2 regions of the Streptomyces sp. NPDC027189 genome follow, and region 1 is predicted to be linked to the other one. Evidence: riboswitches for the same ligand, from Rfam matches in the RefSeq annotation. Region 1 holds a riboswitch; the other holds the start of a gene.
The links. Region 1 has a riboswitch for glycine ahead of gcvT (glycine cleavage system aminomethyltransferase GcvT). Riboswitches for the same ligand answer to the same signal wherever they lie in the genome.
Positions count from the first base shown of each region.

Region 1 (4,206 bases):
CTTGAACAGCCAGCCGCCCTCGAAGGGCGCGGAGTTCACCAGCGACGGGTCGTTGACCACGTCTTCGTTGATCTCGGTGATCTCGCCGTTGACCGGGGAGTACAGGTCGCTGACCGACTTCGTCGACTCCAGCTCGCCGCAGGACTCACCCGCGGTCACCGTGGAACCGACCTCCGGAAGCTGGGCGTAGACGACATCGCCGAGCGCGTTGGCCGCGAACTCGGTGATGCCGACCGTCGAGACGCCGTCCTCGGCGACCGACAGCCACTCGTGCTCCTTGCTGTAGCGCAGCTGCTGGGGGTTGCTCATGGCCTGAATTCTCCTGTACGCGGGGGAGTGCTGGTGAATGGGGGGACTGCTGGACCTGCCGGTGAGCAGGGAAGAAGCGCGCGGTGTCGCCTTTGGCTACGTCTGGACCGCGCTCAGTCTCTACTTCTGACGCTTGTAGAACGGCAGCGCCACGACCTCGTACGGCTCGTGGCTGCCCCGGATGTCCACACCGACTCCGGCCGTGCCCGGAGCGGCGTGCGCGGCGTCGACGTACGCCATCGCGATCGGCTTGCCCAGCGTGGGGGACGGGGCGCCGGAGGTGATCTCGCCGATCACCTTGCCCTCGGCGACGACCTGGTACCCGGCGCGCGGGACGCGACGGCCCTCGGCGATCAGGCCGACGAGCACCCGTGGCGGGTTCGCGGCAGCACGCTCGGCGGCGGCCTCCAGGGCGGCACGCCCCACGAAGTCGCCCTCCTTCTCGAACTTCACGACCCGCCCGAGCCCGGCGTCGAAGGGGGTCAGCGAGGTGCTCAGCTCATGCCCGTACAGCGGCATGCCCGCCTCCAGGCGCAGCGTGTCGCGGCAGGACAGGCCGCAGGGGACCAGCCCGACCGGGGCGCCCGCCTCGGTCAGCGCCTGCCACAGCTTCTCGGCGTCCGAAGGGGACACGAACAGCTCGAAGCCGTCTTCGCCGGTGTAGCCGGTGCGCGCGATCAGCGCCGGGACGCCCGCGACCGTGCCGGGCAGACCCGCGTAGTACTTGAGGCCGTCCAGGTCGGCGTCGGTCAGCGACTTGAGGATGCCGGGGGACTCGGGGCCCTGCACGGCGATCAGCGCGTACGCGTCACGGTCGTCGCGCACCGACGCGTCGAAGCCCGCGGCACGCTCCACCAGGGCGTCGAGCACGACCTGCGCGTTGGAGGCGTTGGCGACGACCATGTATTCGGTGTCGGCCAGCCGGTACACGATCAGGTCGTCGAGGATGCCGCCGTCCGCCTGGCAGATCATGGTGTAACGGGCGCGGCCCACGCCGACGGAGGCGATGTTGCCGACGAGGGCGTGGTTCAGGAGCTCGGCCGCCTGCGGGCCGGTGACGGTGATCTCGCCCATGTGCGAGAGGTCGAAGAGACCGGCCTTCGTGCGGACGGCGAGGTGCTCGTCGCGCTCGGAACCGTAGCGCAGGGGCATGTCCCAGCCCGCGAAGTCGGTCATCGTCGCGCCGAGCGAACGATGCAGGGCATCGAGCGCGGTGTGACGGGGTGCGTTGCTGCTCATCGGTGGGGCTCCCAAGGCATGACGGCGAGGTCGTTCCTCCCCATCTGTCATCGGAACCTGAGAGGTTCATCACGACCCCGCGAAACGGTGGTCCTGACTTGCACCTTGGGTGGAGCCACTGGTCAGCGGCCCGCTTTTCAGATGTGCCTCGCCCGCGCGGTAACGGGGCCTGAGAGATTCAAGGGAGGGACTTGCTCCTTCGGCGCCCCGGCACGTCGTACGTGACCGGGAACTCTCCCGCGCGGATTCAAGCGGCCGGTATGCAGTTGGCGGGCACATCATTGCACGCGCCGTCCGATCCCGGCAGTCCGCATCTGTAACCGGCCTGTGGCAGTCCGAGTACGGAAACAGGAAGCATCGCGCATTACCTTCTCTTTACACTCGACGGGGATGGGACTCCAGACCCAAGGGGAGGACGATCACGGTGAACAGGACCTCGGCGTACGCGACGACCTCGGGCATCGCGCTGCCCAAGCAGCCCGGCGCCCGGGCCCGGGAGGCGTGCGGCCCGCTCCCGACGGCCGTCGTCCGCGACCTCAGGGACCGCGCGGGACGCAGCCCGCACGGGCTGTACTTCGGGGCGTCCGACCTCGTCGTGGTCACCGGGCTGCCGGGCAGCGGCAAGTCGACGCTGATGCGCCGGACCGTCACGGGCGCGCGCATCGACTCCCAGGACACCCGCGACCGCTGGGACGACCGGACGGCCCGCTGGCTGCCGTACGCGGTCTACCGCCCCCTGGTCCGCCTCGCGCACTACGCGGGACTGCGCCGCGCCCTGCGCTCCGGCGCCGGAGTCGTCGTGCACGACTGCGGTACACAGGCCTGGGTGCGCCGCTGGCTCGCCCGCGAGGCGCGGCGCCGGGGCGGCGCGCTGCACCTGCTGCTGCTCGACGTCACGCCGGGAACCGCCCTCGAGGGCCAGCGCGAGCGCGGCCGCGGCGTCTCGCGGTACGCGTTCGCGCGCCACCGCGGCGCGGTCACCCGGCTGCTGCGCTCCGTCGAGAAGGGCGACCTGCCGGAGGGCTGCGGCTCGGCGGTCCTCATGGACCGGGACGCTGCGGACGTGCTGCGCCGGATCGACTTCGGCGGCTGAAGGACCGTACGAGCCGATGCCGGCAAAGGTCGTACGAAACAGGCGTACGAGATGGTCGTACGAGCCCACTAACCTTGCCAGCCGGAACACCGGAGCACCCGAACAGCGGTTCACAGCAGGCGGTAGACAGATGGACTTCCCCGACTTCCCGGCACAGGCGCACCCCCATCCGCACGGCGGATGGCCAGGCAACGAACTGGAGGAGGTGCTGTCGGCCTCCCTCGGCGTGCCCTCGGCGGGTGCCCGCATCGTCGAGGTCCTCGGCCGCAGCTTCGTCTGGGTACCCCTGCCGAACGGCGGCGGGCCGCAGTCCGGGCCGCTCGACCTGCCCACGCTGGAGATCGAGGGCCAGGCGTACGTCCCTGTCTTCAGCTCCGAGGAGCAGTTCCGCCAGGTCACCGGCGGACACATGGCGTACACGATCGCGCCCGCCGTCGAGTTCGCCCGCGGGCTGCCCCCGCAGGTCGGCATCGCGGTCAACCCGGACGGCGTGGTCGGCGTACCGCTGCCGCCGCTCGCCGTCGCCGAGCTGTGCCGGGCCGGGCGGACCCCGCTGGACGGGCCCGCGAGCGGCGGCCGGGTGCGGCTGTTCGAGCCCGACTGGCAGGAGGACCCGGTGGACTTCCTGTCCGCCGCCTCCGCCGAGTTCGCCGAGACCGGCGTCGTGCTGACCGCCCGCCGCTGCCTGGCCAGTATCGAGACCGCCGACCCGGTCATGTTCATCGGTGTCGAACTCTCCCAGTGGGAGGGCGACCTGCGGCCGCTCCCCATGGAGGCGTTGGGCCGAGCCCTGAACAAGGTCGCGGTGCGGTGGCCGGTGAACCTGGTCCTCCTGGACGTGGCCCAGGACCCGGTGGGCGACTGGATGCGCGCCCAAGTGCGGCCCTTTTATCAGCAGGCCCACTAGGAGCGCCCTTCTTGGGCGCGGGGCTGTGACCTATGCGGCTCCGCCGCGTGGGCACGAGGAACCACGGTCGGCCCGCAGCCGCGAGACGACATCAAGTCCCGAGCTCTTGCGCGGCTGCTGTCGGCGGCTCCACTTAAGCTGGTTTCATATCCGGGGCAACTTCTCGAAGGGGCGGTACAGGTGAGCGCCAGCAGCACCGCGGCCGGGCAGGTCGAGCACATGCTGCGCCAGGTGACGCCCGGGCGCTACGACGCCTACGAGGCGCTCCTTCGCGCGCTCGCGACCCCGTCGTCCGGCCAGATCTGGATGCTCCTCTGGCACGGCCAGGCCGGTTCTCCGGACGCCCAGTACGGGAACATGGAGGTGGACGGCTTCGGTTACGCGCCCTGTGTCACCTCCGCCCAGGAGCTCTCGGCCAGCGGCTGGAACCGCTCGTACGAGGTCGTCGACGGCCTCGACGTCGCCCGCACCCTGTACCCCGACCACTTCGGTCTCTGGCTCAATCCGCACGCCCCGGGCGGCGGCGTCGGCATCCCCTGGCTGGACCTGCGCCGCATCGCCACCGGCCTGGAGCGCCAGCCCGCGGGCCCGCTCCGGCTCTCCGAACCGGGCATCGAGATCCCGCAGTTCTACGCCCTCCTCTCGCAGAACGCGCACC
Region 1 covers NZ_JBVHRI010000008.1:18,947-23,152, forward strand. Annotated here, with positions in the region: gene gcvH (glycine cleavage system protein GcvH) at 1-309, opposite strand, end outside; gene gcvT (glycine cleavage system aminomethyltransferase GcvT) at 430-1,548, opposite strand; glycine riboswitch at 1,583-1,695, opposite strand; glycine riboswitch at 1,696-1,798, opposite strand; gene ACZ4RZ_RS20865 (AAA family ATPase) at 1,973-2,641, shown strand; gene ACZ4RZ_RS20870 (enhanced serine sensitivity protein SseB) at 2,772-3,548, shown strand; gene ACZ4RZ_RS20875 (enhanced serine sensitivity protein SseB C-terminal domain-containing protein) at 3,729-4,206, shown strand, end outside.

Region 2 (4,206 bases), on a different contig from region 1:
GCGATGTAGTTGGCGGACAGCACCGCCACCTGCGTGGCCCGCTTGAGGCCCTCGCCGCCCATGAGCCGGACGTACGCCCACGAGATCGGCAGGATGCCCGCGGAGCCCCAGGGAGCGGCCGAGATCGGGCCGACGCCGGTCTCGGGACCGGCCGCGGGCTGCAGCGGGTGGTTCGGCAGGTACGGCGCCAGGTGCGCGCGCACACCGACCGGGCCGACGCCCGGACCGCCGCCGCCGTGCGGGATGCAGAACGTCTTGTGCAGGTTGAGGTGCGAGACGTCACCGCCGAAGTGGCCCGGCTTGGCGAGGCCCACCAGCGCGTTGAGGTTGGCGCCGTCGACGTAGACCTGACCGCCCGCCTCGTGCACCTGCGCGCAGATGTCGGCGACATGCTCCTCGAACACACCGTGCGTCGAGGGGTACGTGATCATCAGCACGGCCAGCTCGTCGCGGTACTGCTCGATCTTGGCGCGCAGGTCCTCGACGTCGATCTCGCCGTCGTCCGAGGTCTTCACGACCACGACTTTCATGCCGGCCATCACGGCGCTCGCGGCGTTCGTGCCGTGCGCGGAGGACGGGATGAGGCAGACGGTGCGCTGCTCGTCGCCGTTGGCGCGGTGGTAGCCACGCACGGCCAGCAGACCGGCCAGCTCGCCCTGCGAACCGGCGTTCGGCTGGAGCGAGACCTTGTCGTAGCCGGTGACCTCGGCGAGCCGCTCCTCCAGCTCATCGATGAGCGTGAGGTAGCCCTGCGCCTGCTCGGCGGGCGCGAAGGGGTGCATCTGACCGAACTCGGGCCAGGTGACCGGCTCCATCTCCGTGGTCGCGTTGAGCTTCATCGTGCAGGAGCCCAGCGGGATCATGCCGCGGTCGAGCGCGTAGTCGCGGTCGGAGAGCTTGCGCAGGTAGCGCAGCATCGCGGTCTCGGAGCGGTGCTGGTGGAAGACCGGGTGCGCGAGGTAGCCGTCGGTGCGCAGCAGCGCGGCCGGCAGCGTGTCCTGCGCCGTCGCGTCCAGCGCCTCGACGTCACCCTCGACGCCGAACGCGGTCCATACGGCGGCCAGTTGCTTGCGCGTGGTGGTCTCGTCGCAGGCGATCGACACCTGGTCGGCGTCCACGAGGTGGAGGTTGACACCGCCCTCGCGCGCAGCGGCGACGGCTTCAGCGGCCTTGCCCGGCACCCGCACGGTGAGCGTGTCGAAGTACGCGCCGTGCACGACCTCGACCCCGCCCGCCGTCAGACCCGCGGCGAGGATCGTGGCGTACCGGTGCGTACGCCGCGCGATGGTCCTCAGGCCCTCGGGACCGTGGTAGACGGCGTACATGCCGGCCATCACGGCGAGCAGCACCTGAGCCGTACAGATGTTGCTGGTCGCCTTCTCACGGCGGATGTGCTGCTCACGCGTCTGCAGGGCGAGGCGGTACGCCTTGTGCCCGTCCGCGTCGACGGACACACCGACGAGTCGGCCCGGAAGACTGCGCGCGAAGGTCTCGCGCACCGCCATGTATCCGGCGTGCGGCCCGCCGAAGCCCATCGGCACACCGAAGCGCTGCGTCGTACCGACCGCGATGTCGGCGCCGAGCTCGCCGGGCGAGGTGAGCAGGGTCAGGGCGAGCAGGTCGGCGGCGACGGTGACGACCGCCCCCAGCCCGTGCGCCTGCTCGACGATCGGCTTGAGGTCACGTACGGCACCGGAGGCGCCCGGGTACTGGATCAGTACGCCGTTGATCTCGCGCTCGGCGATCCCGGCGGGGATGCCCTCGCTGAGGTCCGCGACGACGACCTCGACGCCGGTCGGCTCGGCGCGGGTCTCGATGACGGCGATGGTCTGCGGCAGCGCGTCCGCGTCGACCAGGAACAGACCCTTCTTGTTCTTGCCCATGCGCCGGGACAGCGCCATCGCCTCGGCGGCGGCGGTGCCCTCGTCGAGCAGCGAGGCACCGGAGGTCGGCAGCCCGGTCAGCTCGGCCACCACGGTCTGGAAGTTCAGCAGCGCCTCGAGACGGCCCTGCGAGATCTCCGGCTGGTACGGCGTATACGCGGTGTACCAGGCCGGGTTCTCCATGACGTTGCGCAGGATCACCGGCGGCGTGAACGTGCCGTAGTAACCGAGGCCGACCATCGAGTCGAGCACCTGGTTGCGGTCCGCGAGGGAGCGCAGCTCGGCCAGCACCTCCGCCTCGGTGCGCGCGCCCGGCAGGTCCAGGGCATCGGCGTTCTTGATGACGTCCGGGACCGCGGCGGCCGTCAGCTCGTCGAGCGAGCCGTACCCGACCTGCGCGAGCATCTTGGCCCGTGCCTCGGAGTCGGGCCCGATGTGGCGCTGCTCGAAGGGGATTCCCTGTTCGAGCTCGGTGAGCGGAATGCGATGGGCGGTCATGGCGGAGGCCTCCTGGTCTGACGCGACCTTCGAGGGGCACCCCGGCACGGGCACCCCGACGGCCTCCCCCTCTGTCATCTCAACCTGAGAGCTTCACCGGACCGTCCGCTGACGACCCGGTTTTCACCGTCGGTGAGAGCGGAGGCCATCGACACCCGCCCTGCTTTCCAGAGTGACCTCGTCCGTGCGGTACGTGAGCCTGAGAGATTCCGGGGAGGATTTGCTCCTTCGGCGCCTCCGATGAAGTCTGGAGGACTCTCCCGCACGGGGTCAGCAGCCGCCTGCCAGCCTACCAGCGAGGACAAGACCCGAGCCTTCGAGTGGCCGCCTTCCTGAATGTGCTCTTTTGTAGTGCTTACGGATGAGTTGCGACCAAGAGGAGGGCCCGTGCAGACCGACATCGATCCGCGCAACCTGATCGGCCGCAAGGCGTTCGACCGCAATGGCACCAAGATCGGCACGATCGACGAGGTCTACCTCGACGACGCGACCGGGATCCCGGAGTGGGCGGCCATACGCACGGGCCTGTTCAGCAGGGACGCCTTCGTGCCACTGGAGCCCAGTGAACTCGTCGAGGGCACTCTTCGCATCCCCTTCGACCGAGCCCTGATCAAGGACGCCCCCGACTTCGGCGTCGGACGCCACCTCTCCCCCGAGCAGGAACTCCAGCTGTACCACCACTACGGTCTCGACGTGGCGCCCCCTCCGCCCCCGCCAGACCGCGACTTCGGCCGACTCGCGGGCACGGAGGACGCCTGAGGTCCGGGGTCCGCAACCTGGGGCCCCGGAACCCCCGGTCTTCGCTCCACCAGAGGCAGCGGCTCCGCCGGCTCCAGCTCCGGATCGTCGGTGCGGAACGTCCGTACGCGCCCGGGCTCGGAGTACGGCGTCTCGAACCGCACCGTGACCCGCCCGAGGCCGCTGCCTTGCACCCACCCGTGCCCGTACTCGGCATGCCGTACGTCGTGCCCCGCGGGCCACCGCCGCTCGGCGGGCGGCACATGCTCCTCGGCGAACTCCTCCGGCGCCTCCTCCGCGGAATGCTCCTGGACCGCCGGCTCCCCCGCGGCGGCCTGCGCCTGCGCCTGTGCGAACAGGTCCTCCTGCGTGTAGTCGGCCAGCCCGGTCACGCCCACACCCAGCAGTCGTACGCCACCGGTAGTGTCCACCGCCTCCAGAAGCCGCGCGGCGGCCTCCCGTACGACCGTGGGGTCGTCCGTGGGCCCCCGCAGCGTCTCGGACCGGGTCAGCGTCGAGAAGTCGTACCTGCGCACCTTCAGGACGATGGTCCGCCCCGACAGCCCGGCTCCGCGCAGTCGCCGCACACACCGGTCGGCGAGCCGCTGCACCTCCAGACCGACCCGCACGCGGTCATGGATGTCCACGTCGTACGTGTCCTCGACCGACACCGACTTGGCCTCCCGCTCGGCCACCACGGGCCGCTCGTCGTGGGCCAGCGCCATCCCGTACAGCGCATGCCCATGCGCCTTCCCCAGCAGCCGTACGAGCTCGTCCTCGCCGGCCTCGGCGATCTCGTCGACCGTGGTGATCCCGGCACGCCGCAGATGGTCCCCGGTCGCGGGCCCCACGCCCGGCAGCGTCCGCACCGACATCGGCCCCAGCAGCGCGCGCTCGGTCCCCGGCTCTATCAGCACGAGACCGTCGGGCTTGGCCTGCTCCGAGGCGATCTTCGCGAGCATCTTGGAAGCGGCGAGCCCCACCGATCCCGTGAGCCCCGTGACGGCCCGGATGTCCGCGCGCAGCTTCACCCCTGCCAGCCGCGCCGAGCCCTCGTCCCAGGCCGTTCCCCCCGCCTCCAGGTCCA
Region 2 covers NZ_JBVHRI010000024.1:9,366-13,571, reverse strand. Annotated here, with positions in the region: gene gcvP (aminomethyl-transferring glycine dehydrogenase) at 1-2,381, opposite strand, end outside; glycine riboswitch at 2,559-2,654, opposite strand; gene ACZ4RZ_RS38465 (PRC-barrel domain-containing protein) at 2,769-3,140, shown strand; gene ACZ4RZ_RS38460 (DNA polymerase IV) at 3,062-4,206, opposite strand, start outside.
Region 2: another riboswitch for glycine. It lies ahead of gcvP (aminomethyl-transferring glycine dehydrogenase); the one in region 1 lies ahead of gcvT (glycine cleavage system aminomethyltransferase GcvT).